DNA from 2 places in the Methylocystis sp. genome. Region 2 is predicted to be linked to the other one. Evidence: predicted binding sites of a transcription regulator. Region 2 holds the regulator's gene; the other holds the start of a gene.
What was found. Region 2 encodes PhoB, which activates phosphate uptake and scavenging genes when phosphate is short. Its sites were predicted from a motif close to TGTCATNNANCTGTCAT; they were not measured.
Positions count from the first base shown of each region.

Region 1: a site for PhoB is predicted at 12,885-12,901, ahead of AB7I51_RS10915 (YdcH family protein). Genes of this name have one in related genera too.

Region 1 is NZ_JBFWVN010000031.1:989-16,425, reverse strand. It holds gene hemH (ferrochelatase) at 1-704, opposite strand, end outside; gene AB7I51_RS10980 (UDP-N-acetylglucosamine-peptide N-acetylglucosaminyltransferase) at 892-2,247, shown strand; gene panB (3-methyl-2-oxobutanoate hydroxymethyltransferase) at 2,244-3,065, opposite strand; gene AB7I51_RS10970 (hypothetical protein) at 3,138-3,275, opposite strand; gene rpsF (30S ribosomal protein S6) at 3,600-4,031, shown strand; gene rpsR (30S ribosomal protein S18) at 4,028-4,264, shown strand; gene AB7I51_RS10955 (YfdX family protein) at 4,512-5,252, opposite strand; gene AB7I51_RS10950 (glucan ABC transporter ATP-binding protein/ permease) at 5,526-7,367, opposite strand; gene AB7I51_RS10945 (HPr family phosphocarrier protein) at 7,434-7,751, opposite strand; gene AB7I51_RS10940 (PTS sugar transporter subunit IIA) at 7,748-8,149, opposite strand; gene AB7I51_RS10935 (HPr kinase/phosphorylase) at 8,325-8,792, opposite strand; gene AB7I51_RS10930 (stimulus-sensing domain-containing protein) at 8,789-10,693, opposite strand; gene AB7I51_RS10925 (response regulator) at 10,716-11,414, opposite strand; gene AB7I51_RS10920 (hypothetical protein) at 11,878-12,303, shown strand; gene AB7I51_RS10915 (YdcH family protein) at 12,381-12,620, opposite strand; gene rpsL (30S ribosomal protein S12) at 13,291-13,662, shown strand; gene rpsG (30S ribosomal protein S7) at 13,675-14,145, shown strand; gene fusA (elongation factor G) at 14,179-15,437, shown strand, end outside.
Region 2 is NZ_JBFWVN010000001.1:130,576-146,012, reverse strand. It holds gene fabB (beta-ketoacyl-ACP synthase I) at 1-263, shown strand, start outside; gene fabI (enoyl-ACP reductase FabI) at 395-1,204, shown strand; gene AB7I51_RS00730 (c-type cytochrome) at 1,209-1,523, shown strand; gene AB7I51_RS00725 (VOC family protein) at 1,785-2,189, shown strand; gene AB7I51_RS00720 (lysylphosphatidylglycerol synthase domain-containing protein) at 2,493-3,605, shown strand; gene AB7I51_RS00715 (ATP-binding protein) at 3,626-4,699, shown strand; gene pstS (phosphate ABC transporter substrate-binding protein PstS) at 4,855-5,901, shown strand; gene pstC (phosphate ABC transporter permease subunit PstC) at 6,070-7,059, shown strand; gene pstA (phosphate ABC transporter permease PstA) at 7,070-7,912, shown strand; gene pstB (phosphate ABC transporter ATP-binding protein PstB) at 7,909-8,694, shown strand; gene phoU (phosphate signaling complex protein PhoU) at 8,717-9,433, shown strand; gene phoB (phosphate regulon transcriptional regulator PhoB) at 9,430-10,173, shown strand; gene AB7I51_RS00680 (GcrA family cell cycle regulator) at 10,187-10,705, opposite strand; gene AB7I51_RS00675 (aspartate aminotransferase family protein) at 11,238-12,434, shown strand; gene argF (ornithine carbamoyltransferase) at 12,434-13,378, shown strand; gene AB7I51_RS00665 (Hsp33 family molecular chaperone) at 13,378-14,352, shown strand; gene AB7I51_RS00660 (fumarylacetoacetate hydrolase family protein) at 14,374-15,081, shown strand; gene AB7I51_RS00655 (pyridoxal phosphate-dependent decarboxylase family protein) at 15,200-15,437, shown strand, end outside.

The DNA of each region.
Region 1 (15,437 bases), on a different contig from region 2:
ATCCCCAGCGTGTCGCGGAGCAGCCGCCAGGTGACTTCGCAGTGATCGCGATAGGGATCGCCGCGATCGATCTGCGCCTGCGGCAGGCCATGAAAGGACGCGACAATAATTTCCGGCTCAAAATCGAGCGTGGCGAGCGCGCCTCTGATGCTGGCCGCGAGCGCGTCGATATAGGTAGGGTCGTCGAAATAGGGCGCGGCGATGCGCAGCGCCGGCTGCTTGCGCATTTCGCGCAGCGCGTCGAAGGCGGCGTCGGCGGCGGAGCCGGTGGTCGACGACGCATATTGCGGATAGAGCGGCAGGAGCGCGATGCGCTCGCAGCCTTTCGCGGTCAGAGCCGCAATCTGAGTCGCGATCGAGGGCGCGCCGTAGCGTAACGCGTAATCGATGATAAGGCGCGGCGAACCGATCCGCGCCTGCAGCTTCTCGGCCTGCAGACGCGTAATCGTCTTCAGCGGACCTTCGTCCGTGTCGCGGTTCCAGATTGATTGATAAAGCTTCGCCGAACGCTGTGGACGCGTATTGAGCACGACGCCATAGAGGATCGGGAGCCACAGCGCGCGCGGCAGATCGGCGACTCTGCGGTCCGACAGAAATTGCGCCAGATAGCGCCGCACGGCGGGAACGTCCGGCGCATCGGGCGTGCCGAGATTGACGACGAGGAGACCGATCGGCGCTTCTCTCGGGGGTGTGGCTGACGTCATGATGGGCCTCGTGGGGACCGGTCGCCCCGACGGCGGCGCGGCGCGGGCCATCTTCTAGCGGCGGCGACAATGCTGGCAACTCGGCCTAATGGCGCAACTGGCGCAATGGCAATTGTTATACGGCACGGAAATCGCTTAGAGCGCATCGGCCGGATATGAGCGGATCGGCCCCTCGCGAAAGGGCGCCATGAAATCCATATCTCGCAGCCGCGCCATGTGCGAGTGGGACGATTTCGCCAGCGCTGCCCCGCAAATTCGCGCGGCGCTCGCCACGCCGGACGGCCCGCCGACGCCCCCCTTCATATTGCTTTCGGAGCCAGGGATCACCGCCAGCGAACAGCGCGCCTGTTCCGAGAGCTGGACCGCGGCTCGCCGTTTGGCGGCGGCGCCGCTGCGCGCGCGCCTCGATATGCGCTTCGATCTCTCTCCCCGCGGCAGGATTTGCCTCGGCTATCTCTCAAACGACTTTCATGACCATGCGACCGCGCATCTTCTGGTCGAGACGCTCGAGGCCCATGATCGATCGCGTTTCGAAATCCGCGCTTACAGCTATTGCGGCTTGGAGGGCGCGATGCGGACGAGGTTGCGCGCCGCCTTTGACGCTTTCATCGACATTTCGGCGCTGACCGACGTTGAGGCGGCGCGCCGCATCCATGCGGACGGCGTCGACATTCTCATCGACCTCAAGGGGTTCACTCGGGGCGCGCGCACCGGCGTGATGATGCTGCGACCGGCACCTGTTCAGGTCAACTATCTTGGGTATCCCGGCACGCTCGGAGCCGGCGTGTGCGATTACATTGTCACCGATCGCTATGTGACGCCGCCGTCCTCGTCGTCGGCCTATTCGGAAGCCTTCGCCTATTTGCCGAACGCCTATCAACCGCACGGGCGGGGCGCGCCGCCGCGCGCCGCGCCGTCGCGGGGCGCCGCCGGCCTGCCGGAGGAAGGCTTCGTCTATTGCTGCTTCAATCAGGCCTATAAGCTCACGCCCTTTATCTTCGATCTCTGGGCGCGGCTGCTCGAGGCGACGCCGGGCGCGGTGCTGTGGCTGTCGGCGGCGATGCTGGCCGAAGGCAATCTGCGCAATGAAATACGCAGTCGCGGCATCGACGCGCGACGGCTTGTGTTCGCGCCGCATTTGCCGCAGGCCGAACATCTGGCGCGCCTGCAACTCGCCGATCTCGCGCTCGATACGGCGCCTTTCGGATCTCATACGACGGCGAGCGACGCGCTCTGGGCCGGGGTGCCGATCGTGACCTGCGCGGGCGACACTTTTCCCTCCCGCGTCGCCGGCAGCCTGCTCCATGCGATCGGGCTGCCGGAGCTGATTGCGCCGGATTTCGGCGCCTATTTCGAGATCGCGCTGGCCATGGCGGACGATCCCTCGCGCTGCGCCGACCTGCGGGCGAAGCTCGCCGCCAATCGTCTGACGACGGCGCTTTTCGACGTCTATGCATATACCCGCGCGCTGGAATCGCTGTTCGAAATTATGTGGAGTCGACGTCTCGCCGGCGCGCCGCCCGCCGTCATCGGCGCGGCTTAAGCCTCGCCGCCGCGCCCGCGCTCGAAGGCGGCGCGTTCCTCGTCGGCCATATGGAACGCGTGCGCTTCTTCTGGAAAGCGCCCGGCGCGCACGTCGCGCGCATAGGAAGCGACTGCCTCGCGAAGCGCCGCGCCGATAGCGCCGTAGCGCCGGTTATGCTTGAATTCGCGCGCGGTGATCCCGGCGAGATCATTGACGACGAGCACCTGTCCGTCGGTCGCCGCGCCGGCGCCGATGCCGATCGTCGGCGCGCCGATCGCTTGCGTGATCCGCGCCGCAAGCTCCTGCGGCACGAGCTCCAGCACCAGAAATTTCTGCCCGGCGGCGTCGAGCGCCAGCGCGTCGTCGTAGAGTTTGGCGGCGGCCTGCGCGGTCCTGCCCTGGCGACGTTTTACGTCGTGATGTTGCGACTCGAGCCCGAGATGACAGCAGACGTCGAAACCCGCCGCCGTCAGCGCGCGAACGAGTTCGGGCGCGGCGCCTTCGAATTTCACGCAATCGGCGCCCGCCTGCTGCAGGATTCGCGAACTTTTGATCGCCTGCTCGATCGTATCGTAGCTCGCATAGGGCAGGTCGCCGATGATGTAGACCTCTGGCGCCCCCCGCCGCACGGCGGCGATGTGATGGGCCATGTCGGCGAGCGTCACTTCGCGCTCATGGGCATAGCCGAGAATATTCACGCCGACGCTGTCGCCGACGAGAATAATGTCGACCCCAGCCTCGACTTCGATGCGCGCGGTCGGCGCGTCATAGGCGGTGACGACGACGATTTTCTCGCCCCGGCGTTTCATGTCGAGGAAGGTGCTGGCGTTCGGCAAAGGGAGGCTCCGGCGCGCCTGTCGTCAGGGCGAGAACTATATCAAACAGACTGTGCGTGCTGGAGATAATGCTCAGCGCGGCGCGCCGTCCTTGCAGGCGTGGGGCACGCCGGGCGCGCGAAGCTCCTGGAAACCGCCGCATTTGTCGCAGGCGGAGAGCAGCGCGGAGAGGCCGGCGAGCAGCGCGAACATTCTGAATTTCCGCGTCATCTCGTCTCTCCTGGCGGCGGCCGGACGGCTGGACCATAGTGGCGCGGCCCTGTGGCGACAAGCCGAACGGCGTCATGCTCTTGCATCCTGCTTAAAGCCCGGTATAAACCGCCCATCGCGATGTTCCCGGCCGGGGGCTGAACGGAAGCGCTTTACGAGCATATTCGGACAAGAATATGCCCAAAAAGCGAGGGCTAATGTCCCGTCTTCCCGTGTCTCCGCCTTCGAACTTTCCTGTTCGAGCCTTTCCGGGGCATGTCCCCAAGAAACGCTCGAAGGGCTTGGCGCCGGAACGGCTCGCGGCAACGGAAAGGCGAAAAATCCATGGCTCTTTACGAGCATGTCTATCTCGCCCGTCAGGACGTTTCTCCCCAGCAGGTGGAGGCTCTGACCGGGCAGTTCAAAACCGTCATCGCGTCGCTCGGCGGCACGGTCGGCAAGACCGAATATTGGGGCGTCAAATCGCTCGCCTATCGGATCAAGAAGAACCGCAAGGCGCATTTCACCCTGATGAACATCGACGCGCCGCCGGCGGCGATCGCCGAGATGGAGCGCCAGCAGAGCATCAATGAAGACATTCTGCGCGTGCTGACGCTGCGCGTCGACGCGCTGGAGGAGGGGCCTTCGGCTCAGCTCCGCAAGCGCGAGGACGACGATCGCGGCGAGCGCCGCGGCCCACGCGGCGACAGAGGCGATCGGGGCGAACGCCGCCCGCGCCGCGAGGAAAGCAAGGTTGAGGGAGGAGAGGAAGAATGAGCTCAGCGCCCCGCCGTCCCTTCTTCCGCCGCCGCAAGTCCTGCCCCTTCTCCGGCACGAACGCGCCGAAGATCGACTATAAGGACACGCGTCTGCTCTCCCGCTACATCAGCGAGCGCGGCAAGATCGTGCCCTCGCGCATCACCGCCGTTTCGGCCAAGAAGCAGCGCGAACTCGCCCAGGCGATCAAGCGCGCCAGATTCTTGGGCCTGCTGCCTTATGTGATCCGCTAAAGAAGATCGCATTAAAAAAAGCCTGCGGCCGCGCTCCGAAAGGGGCGCGGCCTTTTGTTGTGATGGGATAGGCGTTACTTCGCGGCGAACCGTTCGCCTGTCATTCCCGACGCGCTTTGCGCGCGATCGGGAATCCAAAAGCCAACCCGCAGCGCTTCTGAATCGGCTTTGGATTCCCGGTCAGGTCTTCGGCCTGCCGGGAATGACAGCTCGGCGAACTGATCAACCGGAATTGGACTTACAGGCGCTATTTTGCGGCGGGTTTTTGCGCGCCGGCGCCTTGCCTGCTGGTCTGGTCGACAAGATTGACGGTTTCGACCGTCAGCCCGTCGTCAACCGCTTTCAACGCCAAATTCGCTTCGTAATATTTGTGCTCTCCCAGGAGCTGGACCGCCTGATCGACATGTTTCTTCGTCGCTTCGATCGGCATCAGAATGCGCGTGTATTTCAGATCGACTTCGGCAAGGCGCAGCTCTTCGATGGCCGCCTTCTGCTCGCCATTCTTGAGATGCTCGTTCGCCTTGGCGATATGCGCCTGATTTTCACGCGTCGGAACATAGTTGTCGGCGAGCGCGAGCGTCGCATCGATCGGAATGAGGTCGAGCTTCTGGCTCGCCGTAGCGGATTCGGCATCCTTGCCGTTGATCGTCTCGCTTGCCTTTATGGTGAAGGAGGGCGCTTCATTCTCGGCCGTGCGGAGAGAGGCTTCGGCGCTGTCCAAGAGCTGTGAGACAATTTCCGGCTTACCGTTGAAGAGCGCGATTCGCGCCGACCGAATCGCGCGGAGGGCGGAAATGCCGTCCTGCGACAGCTGCATCAGAGCGCGTTCCGCGGCGTCCTTCGGCGCTGCGGCCGAAACAGGGGCGTCCTTCGCCTTATGGCTTGCCGAAGCGGCGGCCCGTTGGGCGCGCGCCGAGGCGGAAGGCGGCGCCGATATCACAAGAAGGAATGCGATGGCGATCAATCCGCTTGAAATGTTGAATCTCATACTGAATCCTCCGCGTAATATCCGCCGGCGCTAAAGCGCGAGTCTCGAAGCGAGACGGCTTTTGCGGCGATAAGCGGATACTCAAAGAATGCTCGCGGGTTCGAGGGCGAGCGCCGTTAGACGAGAGCGGAGCCTATTGAGTTTGAATTTCTGCGGTCTTTCTCATTTGTTTCTGCGCGCGTTTTCGATTGCGGCGACTTGCCGCGGCGCGCGCGTATAAGCTTGATGCGGGCGTCTCATGACGAGCCGCGGCGAACGAATTCAATGATTGCCTTACGCGCGCGTCTGCGCGCCGCATTGCCCCGCGACCGGCTGCGCCGCCGTCGCCTCATAGACCCCGTCGAGCGGCGCCGTCGAAACCGTCGGTTCGGTCATGAATTGCGCCGCCGCAAGCGTCGCGAAACGGCCGCCTCTCGCCACCAATTCGTCGAAGCTCCCGCTCTCGACGATCTCGCCCTGATCGAAGACGAGGATGCGGTCGGCGCTGCGCACAGTGGCGAGGCGATGGGCGATGACGAAGGTGGTGCGCCCGTGCGTCGCCGCCTCCAGCGCCTTCTGGATCAGGCGTTCGGTCGTTGCGTCCAGCGCCGAGGTCGCTTCATCGAACACCATGATCGGCGGGTCCTTCAGCAGCGCTCTCGCGATCGACAGCCGCTGACGTTCGCCGCCCGAAAGCGAGCGGCCGCGTTCGCCGACGCGCGTCGCTCGCCCGTCGCTCTGGCTTGAAACGAATTCCCTCGCCTGCGCCAATTCAAGCGCATGCGCGATGTCCTCCTCCGTCGCGTTGGGATTGCCGATGCGCAGATTGTCCTCGATCGAACGCGCGAACAGCATCGGCTCCTGAAACACGACGCCGATGTTGCGGCGAAGCGAGCTTAAGGTGAATTCGCGAATGTCGACGCCGTCGATTTTCACAACGCCGCTGTCCGGATCGAACACCCGATGCAAGAGCCCGAGCGTTGTCGACTTTCCCGAGCCGGTCGCGCCGACGAGCGCGATCGTCTCGCCGGGCTTCGCCGTAAACGACACGTCGCGCACCGCCTGCCGCCGCCCATCATAAGAAAAGGAAACGTTGTCGAATTCGACCGCGCCGGTCAGACGTTCGGCGTCGCGCGCGTGGGGTCGATCGGCGACGCTCGGCTGCGTGTCGAGCACGGCGAAGAATTCGCCAATCTTCGCCGATTGCATAAAGAGCACATTGACGAAGCCGACCACCTGTTCGAGCCTTGCGATCAGCATGGTCGCAAAGCTCATGAAGGCGACGATCTCGCCGATCGTCGCCAGACCGCGCAAATGCAGCCAGACCCCCAACAGGAAGATTGCAAGAATCGTCAAAGTCGCCGAGGCTCGGCTGGCGACCACGACGAACGCCCACCAGGAAAGCACCGGCAATTGCGCCGCCAGCACGTCGTCGATGATTCGGTTGAGCGCATGCGACTCGCTTTCGATGCGCGTAAAACTCTGCACCACAGGGATATTGCCGAGCGCATCCGAGGCGTGTTCGACGAGCGTGGAGTTATAGCGCTCGACCTGTCCCTGCAGATCCTCGGTGCGGCGCAGGACGAAGCTCGTCGCCAAATAGAAAACCACGACGAGCCCCATCAGCAGCGCGCCGAGTCGCCAATTGACGAAGAGCGTCGCCGGCAGCAGCACGAAGAGTGTGACGAAGGAAGCGCAGTTCTCGCGAAAGAACGACAGCCAAAGCCCCCACATGGCGTTGGCGCCGTCGAGCATCGTCTTCAGCAGACGGCCCGAATGGACATTGGCGTGAAAGCTCAGCGGCAGGCTCAGAACATGGTCGAAATAATCCGACATCACCGCCAGTCGCCGGCGATGCGCGAGACGATCGGCGTTAAGCCCGACGAGTATGGCGCCGCCAATCGAAAACAGACCGAAGGCCGCCCAGGCGGAAACGAGCGGCAGCAGATCGCCCCATGTCAAGGTTTCGCCGGGCGCCTGCGCGCGAGTCATGCGATCGATGATGCGACCGAACAGCATCGGTTCGGCGAAAGCGGCGACGGCGAGCGCGAGATTGGCGGCGACGAGAATTGTCGCGAGCCGCGCCTGAGGCCGCAGCAATCCCAGCACCCGCGCGTAAACCGTCAAGACGGACATGTCACTCGCCTGCGAACAGGAGAAGCTTCTGCACTACGTGAAAGTCGCGACGTCGGCGATCGCGCTCTATTCGTCTTCGCCGAAGCGATTGGCGACGAGCGCCTCCAAGGCATCGAGCGCGGCCTTCGCTTGCGGTCCCGTCGCGGTGACGGTGATGGTCGAGCCCTGGCCGGCGCCAAGCGTCAGAATGCCCATGATCGAACTGCCGCCCACGGTTTCTTCGCCGCGAGACACGGTGATGACCGCGTCGAATTTTTCGCAGCACTGCACGAATTTGGCGGTGGCGCGGGCGTGCAGCCCTTTCTTGTTGACGATCGCGATCTCCCGCGACATCGTCTCTTCGGCCGCAGCCTGATGCAATTTGTCGGTCACGAGATCATTCATTTCGCACTGAGCACTTTGCTGGCGATGTATACATATTTGCGCCCGGCGTCCTGCGCCTGCAGCACCGCCTGTTCCAGAGGTTGCGTATCGCGGACCGAGGCGAGTTTGATCAGCATCGGCAAGTTGACCCCGGCAAGCACTTCGACCTTTCCGCCGTCCATCACCGAGATGGCGAGATTGGAGGGCGTTCCGCCGAACATGTCGGTGAGCAGCACCACGCCTTCGCCGGTGTCGGCCTCGCGGATCGCTTCAATGATATCGGCGCGCCGGCGCTCCATGTCGTCCTCGGGCCCGATCGAGATCGCCGCAATCTGCTTTTGAGGTCCCACGACGTGTTCGAGCGCCGCGCGAAACTCAGTGGCAAGGTGGCCGTGGGTCACCAAGACCATTCCGATCATACGACCCTACCACTCATGAAGACGTCTCATGCGCGCCGACATCAAAAAAACGCATCGGCCACACAGGGCGAACGGCGCACTCGAAGCCATTGCGTCAGCCGTTATCGCACCGCTCAACAGGGGCGACATTTTGTGCAACGCCGCGAAATAGGCAAGCGAAAACAGCACGGCTCCTTCAATTTGTCGCAACGGCCTGAATATAGGAGCCGATTCGCGTCACAGCCCCGACGCGCGCCGCGTTTTCGAACAGACGCGGCAATATGACGCCGCTCAACTCAGTCCTGCATTCGCTCGCGTCCGGAAATCGCTCTGGCGACTCATCGAGTGCGAGCAGATCGACCACCGCCCGCAATACGCAGGCCGGCTCAAAGTCGACGCGCAGCACCCCCAGACCGCGCGCTTCGATCATCCCGCGGATCGAAGGATGGGGCCTTGCGATCAACCGGCCGTGGCGCGCTTCCATCGCTACCCGGTCGTCGCCGACAAGGGCCGCGAAGGCGCCGCGCGCGCGCCAGTCGGCGATGAGCTGCAGGGTCAGCGTGCTCTTGCCGGCGCCTGCCGGTCCGCGGAGCAGCAGGCCAAATTCGCCCAGCACCAGGGCGTTGGCGTGCAGATAGGCGGACCCCTGCGGCGGCGGAGTCATCGCGCCGCCGGCAGCCAAACGACGAAGCGGGCGCCAAGCACGGTATCGCCGCAGCGCGGCCCGTCGGCGCCTTGCGGATGCGCGCGGGTGCGATTGAGCGCGCGGATGCGCCCGCCATGCGCCTCGATGATCTGACGCGAGATCGAAAGCCCCAGTCCTGAATTCTGGCCAAATCCCTGTTCCGGCCGATCCGTGTAGAAACGCTCGAAGATGCGATCGAAGGCGCCGTCGGGAATTCCAGGACCGTCGTCGTCGACGATGATCTCATAGCCCTCGAGCTGCTGGCCGCCGGGTCCGTTGGCGCGTTCCGGCCACAGCCGCACGCGCACGGTCCCGCCGGGCTTCGAAAACGACCTGGCGTTGTCGATCAGATTGTTGAGCACCTGGCCGAGACGCGAGTCATGGCCGAGAACGCGCCAGTTGCTGCGCGAGGAATCTTGCGGAGAAGGACGTATCGTAAGCTCGATCGTGACGCCGTCGCCCCGGTCGATGGCGCGCGCCACTTCTATGACGGTGGACAAGGCCGCCGAAAGGTCGACGACGCCCATGTCGGCCCGCGCCAGCTCGGCGTCGAGTCGCGAGGCGTCGGAAATATCGCTTATCAGGCGGTCGAGCCGGCCAACGTCATGTTTGATGATGGCGAGCAGCCTGTCGCGCGACGCGTCGGTCTTGGCGATCGGCAGGGTCTCGACGGCGCTGCGCAGCGAGGTCAGCGGATTCTTGAGTTCATGCGCGACGTCGGCGGCGAAATGCTCGATCGCGTCGATGCGGTTGTAGAGCGCCTTGGTCATGTCGCAAAGCGCGCCGGAGAGATGGCCGATTTCATCCGGCCGGTCCGAAAAATCCGGAATCTCCTGACGTGACCTTGCGCCGCGCCGCACGCGCTCGGCCGCCTCAGCGAGGCGGCGCATGGGCTCGGTGATGGTGTTGGTGAAGAACAGCGAAATCAACAGCATCACTCCCGCCGAGACCAGAAAGATGCGGATGATGCCCCAGCGTTCGGCGACGATGATCGCGTCGATGTCGCCGCTCATCGTCGAGAGCAGCAGCGCGCCGCGCACCGAGCGAAAGCGCTGGATCGGAACGGCGACGGAAATGATGGATTCGCCTTTGGCGTTGGCGCGCACCACCGAATGGATGCGCCCGCCAAGCGCGCTGCCGACCTCGGGATAGGCTTTGCCATTGCCCATGCCGATGTCTTCGTAAAGCGGCAGTTCCGGTCGATGCGACAGGCGCTGGATAAAGTTAAACGCCCGCTCGACGAAGGACGAGGCGTCGAGCGTGGCGGGCGGCGCGCTCGGCGGCGGCAATTCGAAGCGCAGAATGTTCGAGCGCCCAGAGACCGAGCGCGAGTCGAGCAGCAGAAAGCCGTCGTGGTCGTAGATGCGCGCCCGCAGCCGCGTCGGCGACACGAGACGCCGCAGCAACGGGCCGACGCGCTCGGGATTGAGAGAAAACTCCAGCGGCGAACCGCCTTCGGCGCCGCTCGCGCTTTCGCCGGGGGCGAGCTTTAAGAGTTTTTCCGGGTCGATCGAAATCGCGTCGGTGTCGACCGTCGCCGACGCCGCCACCGCCGCGGCGATGATCGCGCCTTGCGTCTGAAGGCTCTGCACCCGCGCGTCGATCAGACCCTCGCGGAACTGGTTGAGATAGAGAAAGCCCCCGAGCAGCGCGACAAGACCGCCGAGATTGAGAACGACGATGCGGCGGGTCAGCGAGGATGAGAGATGCGTCTGCACGGTGCGCAACGCGCGCGCCAGGCTCCGCGACATCCTGCGTCCCAGCCGCGCCCGCGACGCCGCCGCGCGCGTCGGCGCCGCGGCAACCGCCTCGCAGGGCGTCTCCGCGACTGGTTCGTCGGCGACGTTCACGTCGCCCGCGCCCTCGATGCTTGCGTCCATCTCGCGCACCCTCGGCGAGAACTCAGGCTTCCTTGAATCGATAGCCTACGCCGTATAGCGTTTCGATCATTTCGAAATCATTGTCGACGATCTTGAATTTCTTGCGCAAACGCTTGATGTGGCTGTCGATCGTGCGATCGTCGACATAGACTTGGTCGTCATAGGCCGCGTCCATCAGCGCATTGCGGCTCTTCACAACGCCAGGACGCTGCGCCAGCGATTGCAAAATCAGGAATTCCGTCACCGTCAGCACGACCGGATCGCCGCGCCAGGTGCAGGTGTGGCGCTCGGGGTCCATGACCAGCGCGCCGCGCTCCAGGACCTTGGCCTCGGTTTCCTTCTGGGCGGCGGCCTCTTTGGGATTGGCGCGCCGCAAAATCGCCTTCACCCGCTCGACCAGGAGGCGTTGCGAGAACGGCTTATGAATAAAGTCGTCGGCCCCCATCTTGAGGCCGAAGAGTTCGTCGATCTCCTCGTCCTTCGAGGTGAGAAAGATCACCGGCAGGTCCGACTTCTGCCGCAGTCGGCGCAGAAGCTCCATCCCGTCCATCCGCGGCATCTTAATATCGAAAATCGCGAGATCAGGCGGATTGGCGCGCAGCCCATCGAGCGCCTGTGCGCCGTCGGTATAGGTCTGGACCCGATAACCCTCGCCCTCCAAGGCAATGGAGACGGAGGTGAGAATGTTGCGGTCGTCGTCGACGAGAGCGATGGTCGGCATCTTCAACCTTTGCTATTTACGGCCGCGATTTAAATGTCCGGGCCGGCGCGACAGAACTGCGTCCGCGCAAAAGCGGCCGCCTCCGGCCTGCAAGGGCGCAACGTTGGCGCAACGGTCGACATTTTCTCGACTCGACGGCGTGACTTCCGGAAGGCGCGTTGTCGACGCCGACAAAGTCCGGGGCCAAGGCGGCTGAAATGTGGCCAACGTCCGATTCAAAGGCGCCGCTCCGGCGCCGGTCGTTCTTTATACACGGATCGGTGAAAAAATCACCTCGTCCCTGAGTATGCGCCGTTAAACAGAATGGCGACAATGAGATTTGCCTGTAAAGCGATCGGCGCCGGCGTCGGCCGGAGATTGGAAAGCCTCGAATTCAGGCCGATCTTCCTTATGTTTTTTCAGCCCTGCCGAAATTGAAAAAGACATGAAGGGGCGCGGCTTAAGCCCTTAAGGGAGCGGATCGATGAGCGAAGACTGGGCATATCAGGTTCGGGTCAATCTCGCCGACGAGGCGGCCAAGCTCGCCCGCAAGGACCCGGAGAATCCGGGACTTCAGCCCTTGCGGGATATTCTTGCAAAGCACAACGCCAGGCTGCGTAACCAGCTCGACGCCTTTAGCGACTACGTCGCTGCGGCGGAACGCGAGGGCCAGGCAGATTTTCCGCTCTACAGATGGACCAAGGCGGTGATCGAAGACCCGGCGAAAATCGAAAAGCACAGCAAGGCCTTCTCGATTCATGTCGGCGGCGAGGAAGTTTACGGCAAGGACGTCGCCGACGCGCTGGAGGCGGAGATTGCGCCGCTCGTCGGCGGCCCGCTGGTGACGCGGCTCACCAAGCACGACAGCAATCCCGCCAATAATCCGCAGGCCCCGGCGCAATATCGGTAGGCGCAGCGCCGCGCCCCCTCCGGCTCGCTGCGCTCGCCACCTCCCCCGCTACGCGGGAGAGGGCTGGGGAGGGGGCCTTAAACCGTCGCCAGGAAGCCGGCGATCTCATCCTTCAGGACGAGCCGCTTCTTTTTTAAATCCTCGATGGTCGCGTCATCCGCCGGTTCGACATTGGTCTCCATGCGGTGAATGGCGCGGTTGAGTTCGTGATATTCCTCGGCGATGCGGGCGAAATGGGCGTTGCCGGCCTTCAGCGTGTGAATCGCCTCGGCCTGCTCGGGAAATTCTTCGTGCAGCTCATGCGCGACATGGCTCATGCGTTGGGTTCCTCCCTTGTTTTTTCAGCGTGAACTTACCGGCTTTCGCGGCGCCGTAAAACGGCGCGGGCCCGCCTGCGACGATTTGCGGCGCGCGCGCCCTGCGCCGTCATGCCCGCGAAAGCGGGCGCACAGAGCGACGCCCAAACATGGAGCTTACGGATTTCCTCTCGCGCGGCGCGCGCCGAGTGAAGGGGCGCGGAGGCTTGACCAGAGCGCGGGGTCGGCGCAGCAGCTTTTGAGAATTTCTTCTGGGTACGAGGCTCTCGCATCGCTGTCATTCCCAACAAAATCCGAGCGGCGGCGAGATACGAATTTTCTTCAATCATGACAGATTCTTTGCTTGACGCCCCCGACCTTCGCCATTAGGTTCCGCGCACTTTCGACAGGCCGTAAGTTCACGCCGTCGCGAGCGCCTCGCTCTCGATCCTTCGAACTTAAACGCTGTCGCCTTGCCTGTGACCGCCAAGCGTAATTGGTAATCATCCCATCGCGAGAGCGATGGACAGGAAGGCACGATCCCGGCTTCCGGGATCCTCTGCGTTAGAAGCGCCTTGGCCCTTACGGCCATCGGCGCTTCGCTCGTTTGCGCATGTCTTAAGGATCGCCTTAAGGCCATGCGCGCCGGGACCCGATATCCGCCATTCGCCATCCGCGAAGGACCTATTGAATGCCGACGATCAGTCAGTTGATCCGCAAGCCGCGCCAAGCGCCGACCTATCGCGAGAAGGCCCGCCATCTGCAGTCCTGCCCGCAGAAGCGCGGCGTGTGCACACGCGTCTATACGACGACGCCGAAGAAGCCGAACTCGGCGCTGCGCAAGGTCGCCAAGGTGCGTCTGACCAACGGCTTCGAGGTCATCGGCTACATTCCGGGCGAGGGCCACAATCTTCAGGAGCACTCGGTGGTGATGATCCGCGGCGGCCGCGTCAAGGACCTTCCCGGCGTTCGCTATCACATTCTGCGCGGCGTCCTCGATACGCAGGGCGTCAAGGACCGCAAGCAGCGCCGTTCGAAATACGGCGCGAAGCGTCCGAAATAAGGAGAGACGGCGATGTCGAGACGTCACCGGGCGGAAAAGCGCGAGGTTATCGAGGACGCCAAATTTGGCGACGTCGTTCTCGCGAAATTCATGAACTCGATCATGTACGACGGTAAGAAGTCGGTCGCCGAGCGGATCGTCTATGGCGCGCTCGATCAGGTCGAGTCGAAGGCCAAGAGCGATCCGCTCGCGGTGTTCAAGCAGGCGCTCGAAAATGTCGCGCCGGCGATCGAAGTGCGCTCGCGCCGCGTCGGCGGCGCCACCTATCAGGTGCCGGTCGAGGTGCGCAACGAACGCCGTCAGGCGCTCGCCATCCGCTGGATCATCACTGCGGCGCGCGCCCGCAACGACAAGACCATGGTCGATCGTTTGTCGGCCGAGCTGCTCGACGCTTCCAACAACCGCGGCGCCGCGGTGAAGAAGCGCGAAGACACCCATCGCATGGCGGAGGCCAACCGCGCCTTCTCGCATTACCGCTGGTAAGGCGCAGCACGAGCTTTCACGAGGACAACCGTCATGGCCCGCTCTCATCCGATCGAGGACTACCGTAACTTCGGCATCATGGCCCACATCGATGCGGGCAAGACGACGACGACGGAGCGCATCCTCTATTACTCCGGCAAGAGCCATAAGATCGGCGAGGTGCATGAAGGCGCCGCGACGATGGACTGGATGGAGCAGGAGCAGGAGCGCGGCATCACCATCACTTCCGCCGCGACGACGACCTTCTGGAACGGCAAGCGCCTCAACATCATCGACACGCCCGGCCACGTCGACTTCACGATCGAAGTCGAGCGCTCGCTGCGCGTGCTCGACGGCGCGGTATGCGTTCTCGACGGCAATCAGGGCGTCGAGCCGCAGACCGAGACCGTCTGGCGTCAGGCCGACAAATATAATGTGCCGCGCATCGTCTTCGTCAATAAAATGGACAAGATCGGCGCCGACTTCGATCGCTGCGTCGAGGAAATCAAGACCCGCGTCGGCGGCCGTCCGGTCTGCGCGCAATTGCCGATCGGCGCCGAGAGCAATTTCAAGGGAATCATCGATCTCGTGCGCATGAAGGCCGTCGTCTGGGAAGACGAAGGACTCGGCGCGAAATATCATGATGACGGCATTCCCGCCGATCTTCTCGACAAGGCGAAGGAATATCGCACCGCGCTGGTCGAAGCCGCGGTCGAAATGGACGACGACGCCATGGCCGCCTATCTCGACGGCCAGGAGCCTGACGAAGAGACGCTGCACAGGCTGATCCGCATCGCCGTGCGCAAAATCGCCTTCATTCCGATCTTCTGCGGCTCGGCGTTCAAGAACAAGGGCGTGCAGCCGCTGCTCGACGCCGTCGTGCATTATCTGCCGTCGCCGATCGACCGCGAGGCGATCAGGGGTTCCGACATGGACACCGGCGAGGAGATGGTGCGCAAGCCCTCCGACGCCGAGCCCTTCTCGATGCTCGCCTTCAAGATCATGGACGACCCCTTCGTCGGCACGATCACCTTCGCCCGCGTCTATTCGGGCAAGATCGAATCGGGCACGACCGTGCTCAATTCGACGAAGGAGAAGAAAGAGCGCATCGGCCGCATGCTGCTGATGCACGCCAATAACCGCGAGGACATCAAGGAGGCTTACGCCGGCGACATCGTCGCGCTTGCCGGCCTCAAGGACACGCGCACCGGCGACACGCTCTGCGACCAGCAGAAGCCGGTGATCCTGGAGCGCATGGAGTTCCCCGATCCGGTCATCGAGATCGCCATCGAGCCGAAGTCGAAAGCCGATCA
Region 2 (15,437 bases):
GTCCGCCGATCGCGGCGACGAAATCGCTCACCGGCCATTCGCTTGGCGCGACTGGCGTGCAGGAGGCGATCTATTCGCTGTTGATGATGCAGAACGGCTTCATCTGCGAAAGCGCCAATATCGAAGAATTGGATCCGGATTTCGCCGACATGCCGATCCTTCGCGAACGGCGCGACAACGTGAAGCTCGGCGCGGTGCTGTCGAATTCGTTCGGTTTCGGCGGCACCAATGCGACATTGGTGTTTAAGCATCCGGACGCTTGATGACTTAAGATTGCTTCTTCTCGCGCGGCAGTGCGTCAACTCTCAAGAACAGCGTAACGCGCGCCGCGCGCCTGCGGTCGCATAACTGCGATGCTTGGCGGGCGCGCCATCTTTCCGAGGAATGTTTGTCTATGACGGTCGCCAGCAATTTGATGCAGGGTAAGCGCGGGCTCATCATGGGCGTCGCCAATGATCATTCGATCGCCTATGGCATCGCGCGCGTGCTTGCGCGCCACGGCGCGACGCTCGCCTTTACCTATCAGGGCGAGGCGGTCGCAAAGCGCGTCAAGCCGCTCGCCCAGGGGCTTGGGTCGAGTCTTGTTCTGCCTTGCGACGTCGAGGATGTTGCGACGGTCGATGAGGTCTTCGCCCGTCTCGAATATGATTGGGGCGAAATGGACTTTTTCGTCCATTCCATCGCCTATTCCGACAAGAGCGAATTGAAGGGGCTTTACGCCAACACCTCACGCGAGAATTTCATCCGCACGCTGGTGATTTCCTGCTTCTCCTTCACCGAAGCCGCGCGCCGCGCCGCCTCGCTTATGAAGAAGGGCGGGTCGCTGCTGACGGTGAGTTTCGGCGGCGGCACCCATGTCATGCCGAATTACAATGTCATGGGCGTCGCGAAAGCCGCGCTCGATTCATCGGTGCGCTATCTCGCCGCCGATTTCGGCGATCGCGGCATTCGGGTCAATGCGCTGTCGCCCGGTCCAGTGCGCACCATGGCCGGCGCCGGCATCACTGGGGCGCGCGCGATGGGTTCGTTTCAAAAGAAGCACTGTCCGCTGCGTCGAATGATCACGCTGGATGAAATCGGCGGCTCGGCGCTCTATCTCTTGTCCGAGCTTTCGGGGGGCGTCACCGGCGAGGTCCATCTCGTCGACGCCGGCTACAACATCATGTTGCAGCCGCGTCCCGAAGACCTCAACGGCGAGGAGTGATCGAATGAGGATTGCGGTGCCCTTGGCCCTGGCCCTGATTGCGACGCCGGCGATGGCCGCGAGCGCCGATCCGTCGACCGGCGAGAAAATCGCCAAGTCCGAATGCGCGTCGTGCCACGCAATCGGACGCGCCGCTGACGCCAAGAGCCCCGATCCGAAAGCGCCCCGATTCATCGACGTAGCCAAAATGTCGTCGACGACCGAATTGTCGCTCAAAGTGTTCCTGCGCTCGTCGCACAGGAACATGCCGAACTTCATTCTCGGGCGTGAAGAGATCGACTCGCTTGCCAGCTATATTTTGGGGCTTGGTGGAAAATAGCCCGCCGCCACTTTCCTTTTGCCTTGATGTCGAGGCGGGCGTCTTCATGGGGCTTGTCTCGAACGACGGCGGTGATGCCGAGTACGAAATTCTTTCGAACGAGCGGCCTTCCTCGGCAAGCTCCATGTCGAGATCTGATCGGTTTCGGCCTTGGAGAAGCTGCGGCGATGAAGCAAGCGGCGGCGCGAAGCCGAAGATTGACACTCTCTACGGCGATCGGCGAGCATCGACCCATCTGACGACTCGAAAGGAGGCGCCAAGATGCGGATCCGGGAAATCGATCATCTCGTGCTTCGAGTTGTTGATCTCGACGCGATGCTGAAATTCTATTGCGACGTGCTGGGCTGCGCGATCGAACGGCGAAACGACGCCCTCGGCATCGTGCAGCTCAGGGCGGGGCGCTCGCTGCTTGATCTCGCGCCAGTCGACGGCCAACTCGGCCGCGCCGGCGGCGGCGCGCGGGGTAGGGATGGACGCAATCTTGATCACTTCTGCTTCCGGGTCGACCCTTTCGACGAGAGCGATATCCGCAGCCGCCTCGCCGCACACAACGTGGAGGCCGGCGAAACCGCTTCACGCTATGGCGCGGAGGGCCCGGGACCGTCGATCTACATCAAGGATCCCGAAGGAAATGTCGTCGAACTGAAAGGGCCGGCAATCGGTTGACGACTGTCCTGTAAACAATGACAGCCCTTTTTTCGGCGGCGTTTCACCCCGATTTAGAAAGCGTACATCCAGAACACGCGTTCGTCAGTCAAGATTCGTGGGTTCAAAGGCGGTTAGGGCTTGACGCCGGCGCGTGCGACGCCAAGCTCATTGAAGGCTCGAACGTTCCCGATTGTCGCTCTGTCCAGCCATCGCCTGCCAGTCATCGCCATGACATGATTGAGGGATTGAACCGGACAAGGCGAGAAGCGATGAGAAAAACGAACATCAAGCGAAATGACGATTGCGAGGCTTGTCGATTGAATGCTCCAAGAACCTGGCGGCGGCTGGCGCGGGGGCAGCGTGACTCAGCAGGATAACGAACTGATGCAGGCCGCCACGCCGGGGCTGCCGGTCGTGAGGCCACGAGAAAACGCAGGATTTTTTGAGACCCTTCGCAACCGGCTGCCCAAAGGCGCGTTGAGCGCGCTGGGCGTCGCGGCCAGTCTCGCGGTCTTTTCGCTCGCCGCTTATATTCTCGGAACGACGCTCTCGAACCTGAGCTACGCCGATCTGCTGAACGCCTTTCGCGCGACGAGCGCCACGCAAATTCTCGCCGCGCTGGCGCTTTCCGCCCTCTCCTATCTTTTCCTAACCGGCTATGACGTCGTCGCGCTGTGGCACATGCGCGCGCATGCGCCCTACAGAGTGGCCGCCCTTGCCTCCTTCGCCAGCTACGCGATTTCCTTCAATCTGGGATTTGCGATCATCACCAGCGCGGCCGTCCGCTATTGGATTTACTCGCGCGTCTCGCTGAGCGCGTTGCAGGTCGCCAACATCACCGTGTTCGCCGGCGTCACCTTCTGGCTCGGCATGACGCTGATGATGGGCATAGGCTTCGTTTACGGCGCGAGCGCGCTATCCGCGCTCGACGGCGCGCCAGCGCTTCTTCACGTCATTCCGGGCGTGCTGATCCTTGGCGGCGTGCTGTATTATTTTGGTTGGGTGACCTTCGAGCGCCGCAGCATCGTGCTTCGCGGCCACGCGCTTGATCTGCCCGGTTTTGTCCCGACTGCGGCGCAGTTCGCGCTTGGCGTCGCCGATCTATGTTGCGCCGCTGGCGCGCTCTATGTGCTGCTTCCGGTCGGCGTTCCGTTGGACTTTGTGCCCTTCGTGGCGGTCTATATCGTCGCCTGCATTCTTGGCGTGATCAGCCATGCGCCGGGCGGCATCGGCGTCTTTGAAGCGACCATGCTGCACGCCATTCCGGCGGCTTCGCAGGAAAGCGTTCTGGCGTCGTTGCTTTTGTTTCGCATGGTCTATTACTTCATCCCGTTTGTCGTCGCGCTTGCGCTTCTGGGCGCCGACGAAGGCGCGCGCCGCTGGACGACCTTGCGCGAGGCGATCGCCCGCATTTTGGAGGAGCGCTCAAATTGAATAGCGCGGGGCCAGTCGCCATGACCCTATCGGCTCAGCAACGCAAATGGCGCGATCAGGCGATGGATCTGCTGGCGCCGGTGATCAATGCGCTTCCGGAGCCGATATTCGTCATCGACTCCGAAACCCATGTCGTCGCCGTGAACGCTGCGGCGCAAAGCCTCGCGCCGGCGATTCGGCTGAACGAGCCGTTGTCCCGCAGTCTTCGCTCTCCCGACATGCTCGACGCCGTCGCCCGCGTGCTCGAGGGCGGCGAGGCCGAGAAAACCGTCTGGGTCGAGCGCCTGCCGGTGGAGTGCTGGTTCGAGGCCCATATCGCGCCGATGCAGATCGAAGGCTTCGAGCCCGCCGCCATCGTGAGCCTGCGCGATCTCACCGAGTCGCGGCGCGTCGAGCGCATGCGCGTCGACTTCGTGGCGAACGCCAGCCATGAGCTGCGAACCCCGCTCGCCTCGCTGCTCGGCTTTGTCGAGACGCTGCAGGGCCCGGCGCGCGAGGACAGCGAAACGCGCGACAAATTCCTTGCCATCATGCGCGAACAGGCGCAGCGCATGGCGCGGCTGGTCGACGATCTTCTGTCCCTGTCGCGCATCGAGCAACATATGCATCTTCGGCCGGCGACGCCTGTCGATCTGACGCTGCTCGTCGCTCACATCGTCGATACGCTGTCGCAGATGGCCGAGGACAGGGGCGTCGCCATCAATCTCGATCTCCAGCCGAACGTCGTCGCGCCGGGCGACCGTGACGAACTGGCCCGCGTCATCGAAAATCTCGTCGAAAACGCGCTGAAATATGGATGCGCCGAACACGGCGCCTGCAAGCCCATCGACATTTCGCTTGTCCGCAAGGGCGCGCTCGTCGTTCTGTCGGTGCGCGATTACGGACCCGGAGTCGCGCCGGAGCACATTCCGCGACTGACCGAGCGCTTCTATCGCGTCGACGCAGGCAAGAGCCGCGCCAAGGGCGGCACCGGTCTGGGACTCGCTATCGTCAAACATATCGTGTTACGACATCGCGGTCGGCTCGCGATCGAGTCGGCGCTCGGCGAGGGGACGCTGTTTCGCGTCATCCTGCCCGGAAGCGAGGTCGGCTAATTCACTTTACAAGATTCTGATATTGAAATAACTTAAATGTCATAAAACTGTAATCTTTGTGTCACAAAAACCTATTGTCGGGCCGCTAATTTCTGGCGCGCGATGACGCGGGGCGCGCATCGCTTAGTCTGTTCTCGAGCGAAAGAGACCTTCATATGATCTCGAAGATTTTCAGGCGCGGCGCTGGCGCAGCGCTGGCGCTCGCCGTCATGGCCGGCGCGGCTAGCGCGCTGGACATTTCCGGCGCTGGGGCCACCTTCCCCTATCCGATCTACGCCAAATGGGCCGAGGCCTATAAGAAAGACACCGGCAACGGGCTGAACTACCAGTCGATCGGCTCCGGCGGCGGCATCAAGCAGATCAAGGCGCGGACGGTCACTTTCGGCGCCTCCGACCAGCCGCTGAAGGCCGCAGACCTCGAGTCCGCCGGCCTCATTCAATGGCCCCAGGTGATCGGCGGCATCGTGCCGGTCGTCAATCTTGCTGGCGTGAAGGGCGGCGAACTCACGCTCAACGGCGATACCGTGGCCAAGATCTTCCTTGGCGAGATCGTCAAATGGGACGATCCGGCGATCAAGAAGCTCAATCCGAAGGCGAAGCTTTCGTCGGAGCCGATCGTCGTCGTCCATCGCTCCGATGGATCGGGAACGACCTTCAACTTCACCAATTACCTCTCGAAGGTTTCGCCCGACTGGAAGTCGAAAGTGGGCGAGAACACTTCGGTTGAATGGCCGGTCGGCATCGGCGCCAAGGGCAATGAAGGCGTGGCGAACAATGTCGCCAACACCAAGGGCGCGATCGGCTATGTCGAATATGCCTACGCCAAGCAGAACAAGCTGACCTATACCAAGATGGTCAACAAGGACGGCAAGGCTGTCGCGCCGAGCATGGACTCGTTCCAGGCGGCCGCGGCGGGCGCCGACTGGGCCCATGCTGAGGGATTCTATGAGATCCTGACCAATGAGCCCGGCGCGAAGGCGTGGCCGATCACCGCCGCGACCTTTATTCTTCTGCCCAAGGAGCCCAAGGATGAGGCGGCTGCGGGCGAAGCCATGAAGTTCTTCGGCTGGGCCTTCGCTCATGGCGCCAAGATGGCTGAAGAACTCGACTATATTCCGATGCCGAAATCGGTCGTCGAGCTCATCAAGAAGACCTGGACCGGCGTCAAAGGGACCGACGGTAAGCCGCTCTCGTCGCTTTGACGCGGCGAGCCGAGGCTTGCTTCAACAGACTCGGACGGCCGCCGTGGGCGGCCGTCTGGGAACATGGGCGCCCATCCAAGCAGGACGGCGCCGGGAGTTGAGCGAATGTTCTCGATCGAACCGAGCCAGCGAAGCGCGAACGCAGCTGGCGGGGAGGCGGATTCGGAAATGTCGGAAGTAGTCTTGCACCAGGCGGCCTCGCCGTCAGCCACCGCCGATCGATCGCGTGCGCTGAGCAGGATGGCGCTTGTCGACCGGATGTTCCGCGAGGCGACGCGCGGCGCGGCCGTCATCGTCCTGGTGATCCTGGGCGGCGTCATTATTTCCCTCGTCTACGGCTCGTGGCCGGCGATGAAGGCCTTCGGTTTCGGCTTCCTCGTGACGCAGTCCTGGAATCCGGTCACCGAAAATTTCGGCGCGCTTCCGGCGATCTACGGCACGATCATGACCTCGGCCATCGCCATGCTGATCGCCGTTCCCGTCGGACTCGGCATCGCCATCTTCCTCACCGAGCTTTGCCCCTATATCCTGCGCCGGCCGATCGGCACGGCGATCGAACTCCTGGCCGGCATCCCGTCGATCATCTACGGCATTTGGGGCCTCTTCGTGCTGGCTCCGTTTCTGCAGTCGCATGTGCAGCCGGCGCTGATCGCGGCCTTTGGCGACATTCCCGTGTTCTCGGCGCTTTTCGCCGGCCCGCCTTACGGCATCGGCATGCTGACGGCGGGCTTCATTCTCGCGATCATGGTGTTGCCCTTCGTCGCTTCAATCTCCCGCGACGTTTTCGAGACGGTGCCGCCGGTGTTGAAGGAAGCGGCGACCGGAATCGGCTGCACGACCTGGGAAGTGATGCGCTATGTGGTGATGCCCTATACGCGCGTCGGCGTGATCGGCGGCGTCATGCTCGGTCTCGGTCGGGCGCTCGGCGAGACGATGGCGGTCACTTTCGTCATTGGCAACGCGCATAAAATTTCCGGGTCTCTGCTCGCGCCCGGCACGACGATTTCGGCGACCATCGCCAATGAGTTCACCGAGGCGGTCGGCGACCTCTATACGTCGGCGCTGATCGAACTCGGCCTCATCCTCTTCGTCATCACCTTCATCGTTTTGGCGATTGCGCGCTACATGCTGATGCGCATCGAACAAAAGTCAGCGTAGGGAGACGCCCATGTCGCTTTACGCAACTCGACGCAGCACCAATTCCATCGCGACGACGCTCTGCTGGGTCGCGGCCCTGTTCGGGCTGGCGTGGCTGTTTCTGATCCTCGTCGCGCTTCTTTACGAAGGCGTCCGCGGCCTGTCTCCGGCGGTCTTCGCCGAGATGACGCCGCCCCCCGGCAGCGCCGGAGGATTGCTCAACGCCATCGCCGGCTCGCTGATCATGACCGTCATCGGCGTGGCGATCGGCACGCCGCTCGGCATGCTGGCCGGAACCTATATGGCCGAATACGGCCGTTATTCGAAGCTGACGCTCGTCGTTCGCTTCATCAACGACATTCTGCTCAGCGCCCCCTCGATCGTCGTCGGCCTGTTCGTCTACACAATTCTTGTGCATCCGATGGGCCATTTCTCGGCGATTTCGGGCGCGGTGGCGCTTGCGCTGCTCGTTGTTCCGGTCGTCGTGCGAACGACCGAGGACATGCTGCTGCTCGTGCCCGGATCAATGCGAGAGGCGGCTTCGGCGCTCGGCGCGCCGCGCTCCCATGTCGTCAGCCAGGTCGCCTATCGCGCCGCCAAGGCGGGGCTGGTCACTGGCGTGCTGCTGGCCGTGGCGCGCGTGTCGGGCGAGACCGCGCCGCTTCTCTTCACGGCGCTCAACAATCAGTTCTGGAGCACCGATCTGGCGGCGCCGATGGCGAGCCTGCCGGTGGTCATCTTCCAGTTCGCGCTCTCGCCCTACAAGGACTGGCAGCAACTCGCCTGGACCGGCGCGCTGCTGATCACTGTCGCAGTTCTCGCCCTGTCGATCGCCGCGCGCACGTTAAGCGCCGGCCGGAGGAAATCGAAATGAACGCCGCCGTCCAATCTCCGAAAGAACCGCCGACAAAAGTTACGGTGCGCGGTCTTGATTTCTTTTACGGTGCCGATCGTTCGCTCAAGAACATCAGCCTGCCGCTCCACGCCAATAAGGTGACCGCCTTCATCGGTCCTTCGGGCTGCGGCAAGTCGACCTTGCTGCGGGTGATGAACCGCATGTACGACCTCTATCCCGGACAGCGGGCGGAGGGCGAGGTGCTCCTCGACGGCGAAAACATCCTCGACCCTGCGATCGACCTCAACGCCCTGCGGGCGCGCGTCGGCATGATTTTCCAGAAGCCGACGCCTTTCCCAATGTCGATCTATGAGAACATCGCCTTCGGCATTCGGCTCTATGAGAAACTGTCGCGCGCCGATCTCGACCAGCGCGTCGAAACGGCGCTGCGCGGCGCGGCGCTTTGGGACGAGGTCAAGGATAAGCTTCAGGCAAGCGGCCTTGGGCTTTCTGGCGGCCAGCAGCAGCGTCTCTGCATTGCCCGCAGCGTCGCCGTGCAGCCGGAAGTGATCCTGTTCGACGAGCCCTGTTCCGCGCTCGATCCGATCTCGACGGCGAAGGTCGAGGAGCTCATCGACGAGCTGACGAACCGCTACACGATCGCGATCGTTACGCACAACATGCAACAGGCGGTTCGCGTCTCCGATTACACCGCCTTCATGTATCTCGGCGAGCTCGTCGAGTTCGGCGAGACGGACGACGTGTTCAACAAGCCGAAAGAGAAGCGAACGCTCGACTATATCACCGGCCGTTTCGGCTAACAGCGACTCAAGGACGGCGCTCATGAGCGATCATATTGTCAAATCCTACGATCGGGATCTTGAGTCCCTCGGACGGCGCATCGCTGAAATGGGCGGCGTCGCCGAAAAAATGCTGGCGGAGGCGATGGACGCCCTGTCGAGCTTCGACGTCGACCTCGCCCATCGCGTTGTCTCCAGCGATCCGCGGCTCGACGCGCTTCAGCGCGAAATCGAGGAAAACGCCATTCTCACCATCGCGCGTCGTCAGCCGCTGGCGGTCGATCTGCGCGAATGCATCGCCGCGATCCGCATCTCCGGCGATATCGAACGCGTCGGCGATCTCGCGAAAAACATCGCCAAGCGAACGCTCAAGATCGTCTCGGAGGCCCGAGTCCCGCGCGCCATCGTCGGCCTGAAGTCGATGCATGAAGTCGCCGCGATGCAGCTTAAGGACGCGCTCGACGCCTACGCCTTGCGCGACACGGAGCGCGCGCACGCCGTGTGGCAGAATGATTCCGATCTCGACGCGCTCGAGGATTCCGTCTTCCGCGATCTTCTCACCTTCATGATGGAGGATCCGCGCAACATCTCCTTTTGCACCCATCTCCTGTTCTGTTCGAAGAATCTGGAGCGGATCGGCGATCACACGACCAATATTTCGGAAACAGTGATTTATCTCGTCACCGGAGAGTCGATGCCCACCGAACGACCGAAATCGCGCGTTCCCGATTTCGGCGTGAAGGATGAGGCGGCGCAATGAACGAAGTGACTTCCGTCGTACAGCGCAACGGCAAAAGCGATCGAGCGCCGCGCATCCTCGTCGTCGAGGACGAGACCTCGCTTGCGACGCTGCTTGTCTATAATCTCGAGGCTGAGGGCTACCAGGTCGAACATGTCGACAATGGCGACGAGGCGGAGCTGCGACTGGCCGAGTCGCCGCCCGATCTCGTCATTCTCGACTGGATGCTCCCGGGGGTGTCCGGTCTGGAAATCTGCCGGCGGCTGCGCGCCCGCGACAGCGCCAAGGACATGCCGGTGATCATGCTGACCGCCCGCGGCGAAGAGGGGGAGCGCGTGCGCGGGCTCTCGGTCGGCGCCGACGACTATGTCGTCAAGCCGTTTTCGACGCCGGAGCTGATGGCGCGGGTGCGCGCGCTGCTGCGCCGGGCGCGGCCCGAGCGCGTCGCCTCGCGGCTGACCCTCGGCGACATCGATCTCGATCGCGACACGCGTCGGGTGCGGCGGTCGGGGCGCGAAATTCACCTCGGACCGACCGAGTTCCGGCTGCTCGAATATTTCATGGAGAAGCCGGGCCGGGTATTCACGCGCGCGCAACTGCTCGACAGCGTCTGGGGCATGTCGGCGGAAATCGACGAGCGCACGGTGGACGTCCATGTCGGACGTCTGCGCAAGGCCATGATCCGCGGCCGCGAAAAGGATCCGATCCGCACGGTGCGCGGCGCCGGCTATTCCTTCGACGAAACCTTCGGCCACGAATGACCGCCGTCACGGCTTACGCGTAGCGCTGCGCCCTGAACTGATCGCGCGCGCGGCGGCGATCCTGGGCCGGCTGATAGGCGACGCGCGCATGATAAGCGCAGTATGGCCCGCCGCCGATGCTTGATTTGCCGCCGCAGAAGCGGAATTCCGCAGACGTCGGATCGCCCATCGGCCAACGGCACATGGATTCGCGCAGCTCCATGAGCGTGACGCGCTCCGACATCGGGATCACCACTTCTTCTTCAGGCGCATGCCGCGGCGCGGCCAGCGCATGTGGCGCGAAAGCAAGCGCGAGATTGCCGTGCGACGCGGTTCCGTTCATGCGCGGCTGCGTCTGACGGGGCGCCTTGGCGACCCGCGGCCGCTGCGCGCTGACCGTTTTGGCGCGCTCGGCGAGCCCGAGCCGGTGGATCTTGCCGATGACGGCGTTGCGCGTGATGCCCGGTCCGAGTTCAGCCGCCACTTGACTGGCGCTCAGCCCGTCGCTCCAGAGTTTGCGGAGCAGTTCGACGCGTTCGTCGGTCCATGACATTAGGCTTCTCCATTCTTTCGGGTCGAGCGCGGATCGGAGTCTGCCTCCGACCGTTGCGCAGGCCTGAAGCCCAGCCGCGATGTGACGCGCATCAACACTCGAGAGAACGCGCCCGAATTAACGATGCGGGCGCCGACTAGAAACTTTCTGTTTACTTTGAATCACGCGCGAGTCGCGCTGGCAAGCGCGCGCTCGCGTTCTCAACAGCCTTTCACAAAGACTGTTGCATGAGAGACTCACCCTTGCGCGACGGCGCGACGCGGCTTCGACGCTAGATCGCGCTGCGGTTGGACGGAATCGCCAAAGCGCAGATGACGCGACAGATTCCAAAAGCTTAGAGCACGCTTTGCGCGAAAAACCGGCATCCGCTTTTTCGCTGCGGGCTCTAATATTCCTGCGGCGTCTAGGATTTGACCGCGTAGGGCGGCGCGCTTAAAATCCCCATCGAACTGCCGCCCTCAACAGGGCGGCGCTTTGTTTTTTTGAGCTTCCCCCAGCCGATGCCGGCGACAGGAGGCGTGGAGCAGGGCTGTTGACCTCAGCGCTTTATCCGACCTATCCGCGGGCCGATCTCGCGTTCAAACAGGGAGAAGGCGCGTGGCTGACCGCGGAAAACGGCGACCGCTATCTCGACTTCAGCGCAGGCGTCGCCGTGTTGTCGCTCGGCCACAATCATCCGCATCTCGTCGAGACGTTGAAGCGCGCGGCTGACGCGCCTTGGCATGTCTCCAATCTGTTTCGCATCCCGCAAGCCGAGCGCCTCAGCGAGCGGCTCTGCCAAGCCACATTCGCCGATCTGGTCTTTTTCACCAATTCCGGCGCCGAGGCCGTGGAATGCGCGATCAAGACCGCGCGCAAGTTCCACGCGGTGAACGGCAACCCGGAACGCTATCGCCTCATCACCTTCGAAGGCGCCTTCCATGGCCGCACGCTCGCGACGATCGCCGCGGGAGGCAACGCCAAATATCTTGACGGCTTCGGACCGCCGGTCGAGGGCTTCGATCAGGTTCCATTCGGCGATTACGACGCCGTCGAAGCGGCGATCACGCAAGAAACGGCCGGCGTGTTGCTCGAACCCATTCAAGGCGAAGGCGGGCTGCGGGTTTTCGCGCCCTCATTCCTCGCGCGGCTGCGGGCGCTTTGCGACGCGCGCGGTCTGCTCCTGGTTGTCGACGAAGTGCAGTGCGGCGTCGGCCGCACCGGCAAGTTTCTCGCCTGCGAACACGCCGGCGTCGCGCCCGATATTGCGGCGCTCGCCAAGGGGCTTGGCGGCGGCTTTCCGCTCGGCGCCTGTCTCGCGACGCGCGAGGCCGCCAAAGGCATGACGCTAGGCGCTCATGGCTCGACATTCGGCGGCAATCCGCTGGCGACGGCGGTCGGCGGCGCCGTGCTCGACGTCGTGCTCGCCGACGGCTTCATGGCGCGCGTCGCGCGTCTCGGCGCGCTGCTGCGCCAGCGGCTTGCGGAACTCGAAGACCGTTATCCGTCGCTGATCGAGGAGATTCGTGGCGAAGGTCTGATGTTCGGCCTCAAGACGAAAATTCCCAACGTCGATTTCGCCGCCGCCGCCCGCGCCGAGGGCCTGTTGACGGTGCTTGCCGGAGACAATGTCGTGCGCCTGTTGCCGCCGCTCGTCATCGACGAGAACGACATCGCCGCAGCGGCGGCGCGCCTCTCCGCCGCATGCGCGCGGCTCGCCACGCCCGCCGAAAAGCTCGGAGCCGCGTGATGACCGCCCATTCGCTGACGCGGCCGCGCAGCTTTCTCGATCTCTCCGATCATTCCGGCGAAGAGCTGCGTTACATTCTTGATATCGCCAAATCGCTCAAGTCGCGTCGCGTCAAGGGCGTCGAGCCGACCGAACGGCCGCTCGCCGGCAAATATCTTGGCATGGTGTTCGACAAGCCGTCGACCCGCACGCGCGTCTCCTTCGATATCGCGATGCGCGAACTCGGCGGCGAAACGATCATGCTGACAGGCGCCGAAATGCAGCTGGGCCGCGGCGAAACCATCGCCGATACGGCGCGCGTGCTCGCGCGGTTTCTCGACGCCGTGATGGTGCGCATTCTCTCGCATCCCGATCTCATGGAGCTGGCGCGCTACGGCAATCTGCCGGTCATCAACGGGCTGACCAAGCAGTCGCATCCTTGCCAGGTGATGGCGGACGTCATGACCTTCGAGGAACATCTGGGTCCGATCGAAGGCCGCACGGTGGCCTGGAGCGGCGACGCCAATAATGTGCTCGCAAGCTGGGTCCATGCGGCCGGCCGGCTGGGCTTCACGATCAATGTCGCGACGCCGCAAGATTTTGCGCCGTCGGAAGAACTCGTCGGCTGGGCGAAAGCCAATGGCGCGAAGATGAATCTGACGCGCGATCCCTATGAGGCGGTCGCGGGCGCCGACGCCGTGATCACCGATTGTTGGGTGTCGATGGGCGACGCCGACGAGGAGCAGCGCCGCGCCGCGCTCACGCCCTATCAGGTCGACGCGAAACTGATGCGCGCGGCGGCGAAACATGCGCTGTTCATGCATTGTCTGCCGGCGCATCGCGGCGAGGAAGTCGCCGCGGAAGTGATCGACGGGCCGCAGTCGGTCATCTTCGACGAAGCGGAAAACCGACTGCACGCCCAGAAGGGCGTGTTGTGCTGGTGTCTCGCGCCGGGGCAGGTCTGATGCGGCAAGGCGGCGACCCGGCGCCGAGTCGCCCGGCGGCGTTTTATTCCGAGGATGACAGGGTTTTGCCCTTCGCGGTCGAGGCGCTCGACCTGCGCGGCCGGGTCGCGCGCCTTGGCCCCACCGTCGATTCCATCCTCAATCATTACGCCTATCCGCTGCAGGTCGCGCGTCTCCTCGGCGAGGCGGTGACGCTTGCCGCGCTGCTCGGCTCGATTCTCGAATCGCATGGGCGCTTTCAATTGCAGACGCGCAGCGACGGTCCGGTCGACATGCTCGTCGTCGATTATGACGCGCCGGGGAAACTCCGGGGTTTCGCCCGTTTCGACGCTGAGCGCGTCGCGCACATCCACGATGTTGCGCCGGCGGCGCTGTTTGGGCGGGGTCATCTCGCGCTGACGATCGAGCGGGAGGAAGACGCCGCGCGCTATCAGGGCGTCGTGCCGCTCGAGGGAGAAAGCCTCGCCGAGGCGGCGCATCTTTATTTCCAGCAATCGGAGCAGATTCCGTCTTTCGTCAGACTGGCCGTCGCCGAAAGCGTCACGCCGCAAGGCCGCAGCTGGCGCGCCGGCGGCCTGCTGCTGCAATATCTGCCGTCCGGCGGCGCGCGCGCCCGCGATCTTCCCCCTGGCGACGCGCCCGAGGGCGCGCTGGAGCTTATGGAAGACGACGACGATGATCATTGGACCGAGGGCCAGGCGCTCGCCGCGACTCTGGAAGATCACGAGCTCGTCGATCCGGCGCTGTCGAGCGAACGCCTGCTCTATCGCCTGTTCCATGAGCGCGGCGTCAAGGTCTTCGCTGAACGCGCGCTGGAGGAATTCTGCCGCTGTTCGCATGAGCGCATCGACAAGCTGTTGAGAAGCTTCTCGCCGCAAGAGCGCCGCGACATGATCGGCGACGACGGCCGCATCGGCGTCACCTGCGAGTTCTGCGGCACGCTGCGCAGCTTCAATCCTGCCGATTACGATTGACCTGGAGGCGGAAGCAAAGACATGTCCGCTGAATTCATCTTCCCGCCGCCGCCATGCCCGAGCGTTGCCATCGCGCAAGACGCGCGGCGGTTTCCGGTGCGGCGGATATTCTGCATCGCGTTGAACTACGCCGCGCATGCCAGAGAGATGGGAAAAGAGGCGGCGAAGGGCGAGGGCGGTGAGCCGCCGGTGTTCTTCGCCAAGCCCGCCGACGCCGTCGTCGAGAGCGGCGCGACGATTCCCTATCCGACGCTGACGAATAATTTTCACCACGAGATCGAACTGGTCGCGGCGCTCTCCCGCGGCGGCGCTGATATCCCCGTCGAGCAGGCGCTCGACTGCGTCTTCGGTTATGCGGCCGGCATCGATTTGACGCGGCGCGACCTGCAAACCGCGGCGCGCAATGCCGGCCGCCCCTGGGACATGTCGAAGGGTTTCGATCATTCCGCGCCGATCGGCGCCATAAGCCCCGTTGCTGAGATCGGCCACCCGACGCGCGGGCGCATCGCGCTGTCCGTCAATGGCGTCAATCGACAGGCCGGCGATCTTGGCGATCTGATCTGGAGCGTGCCCGAAATCATCGCGGCGCTTTCTCGGAATGTCGCGCTCGCGCCCGGCGATCTGATCTTCACCGGCACGCCCTCGGGCGTCGGCCCCCTCCTTCCCGGCGACCTTGTCGAAGGCGAGGTCGAGCATGTCGGGTCTGTGGCCGTAAGCATCGGAAAATAGATGAGGTTGCGCCAGACGGGGAAACCCGGCTATTTGCAGGAGCGTGAAACGCCTTCGCGCGACCTATCGCAGCCGTCGTTGCGCCTCCCCCGCGCCGCCGGCGCGCGAGGCTCAGGACATGCCGGTCAATCTCGACCCTGAAGACTGGGACGAATTTCGCGCCGAGAGCCATCGCGCGCTCGACATGATGCTCGACCATCTGCGGAATTTGCGCGAACGCCCGGTCTGGACCGAGCCGAGCGGAGAGGCGTTGGCGCGTTTCAAGCGTGAGCTGCCGCAGGAGGGGCGCGATTTCTCCGCCGTGCTCGAGGATTTCGACCGCTATATCAAGCCCTTCGCGACCGGCAACACCCATC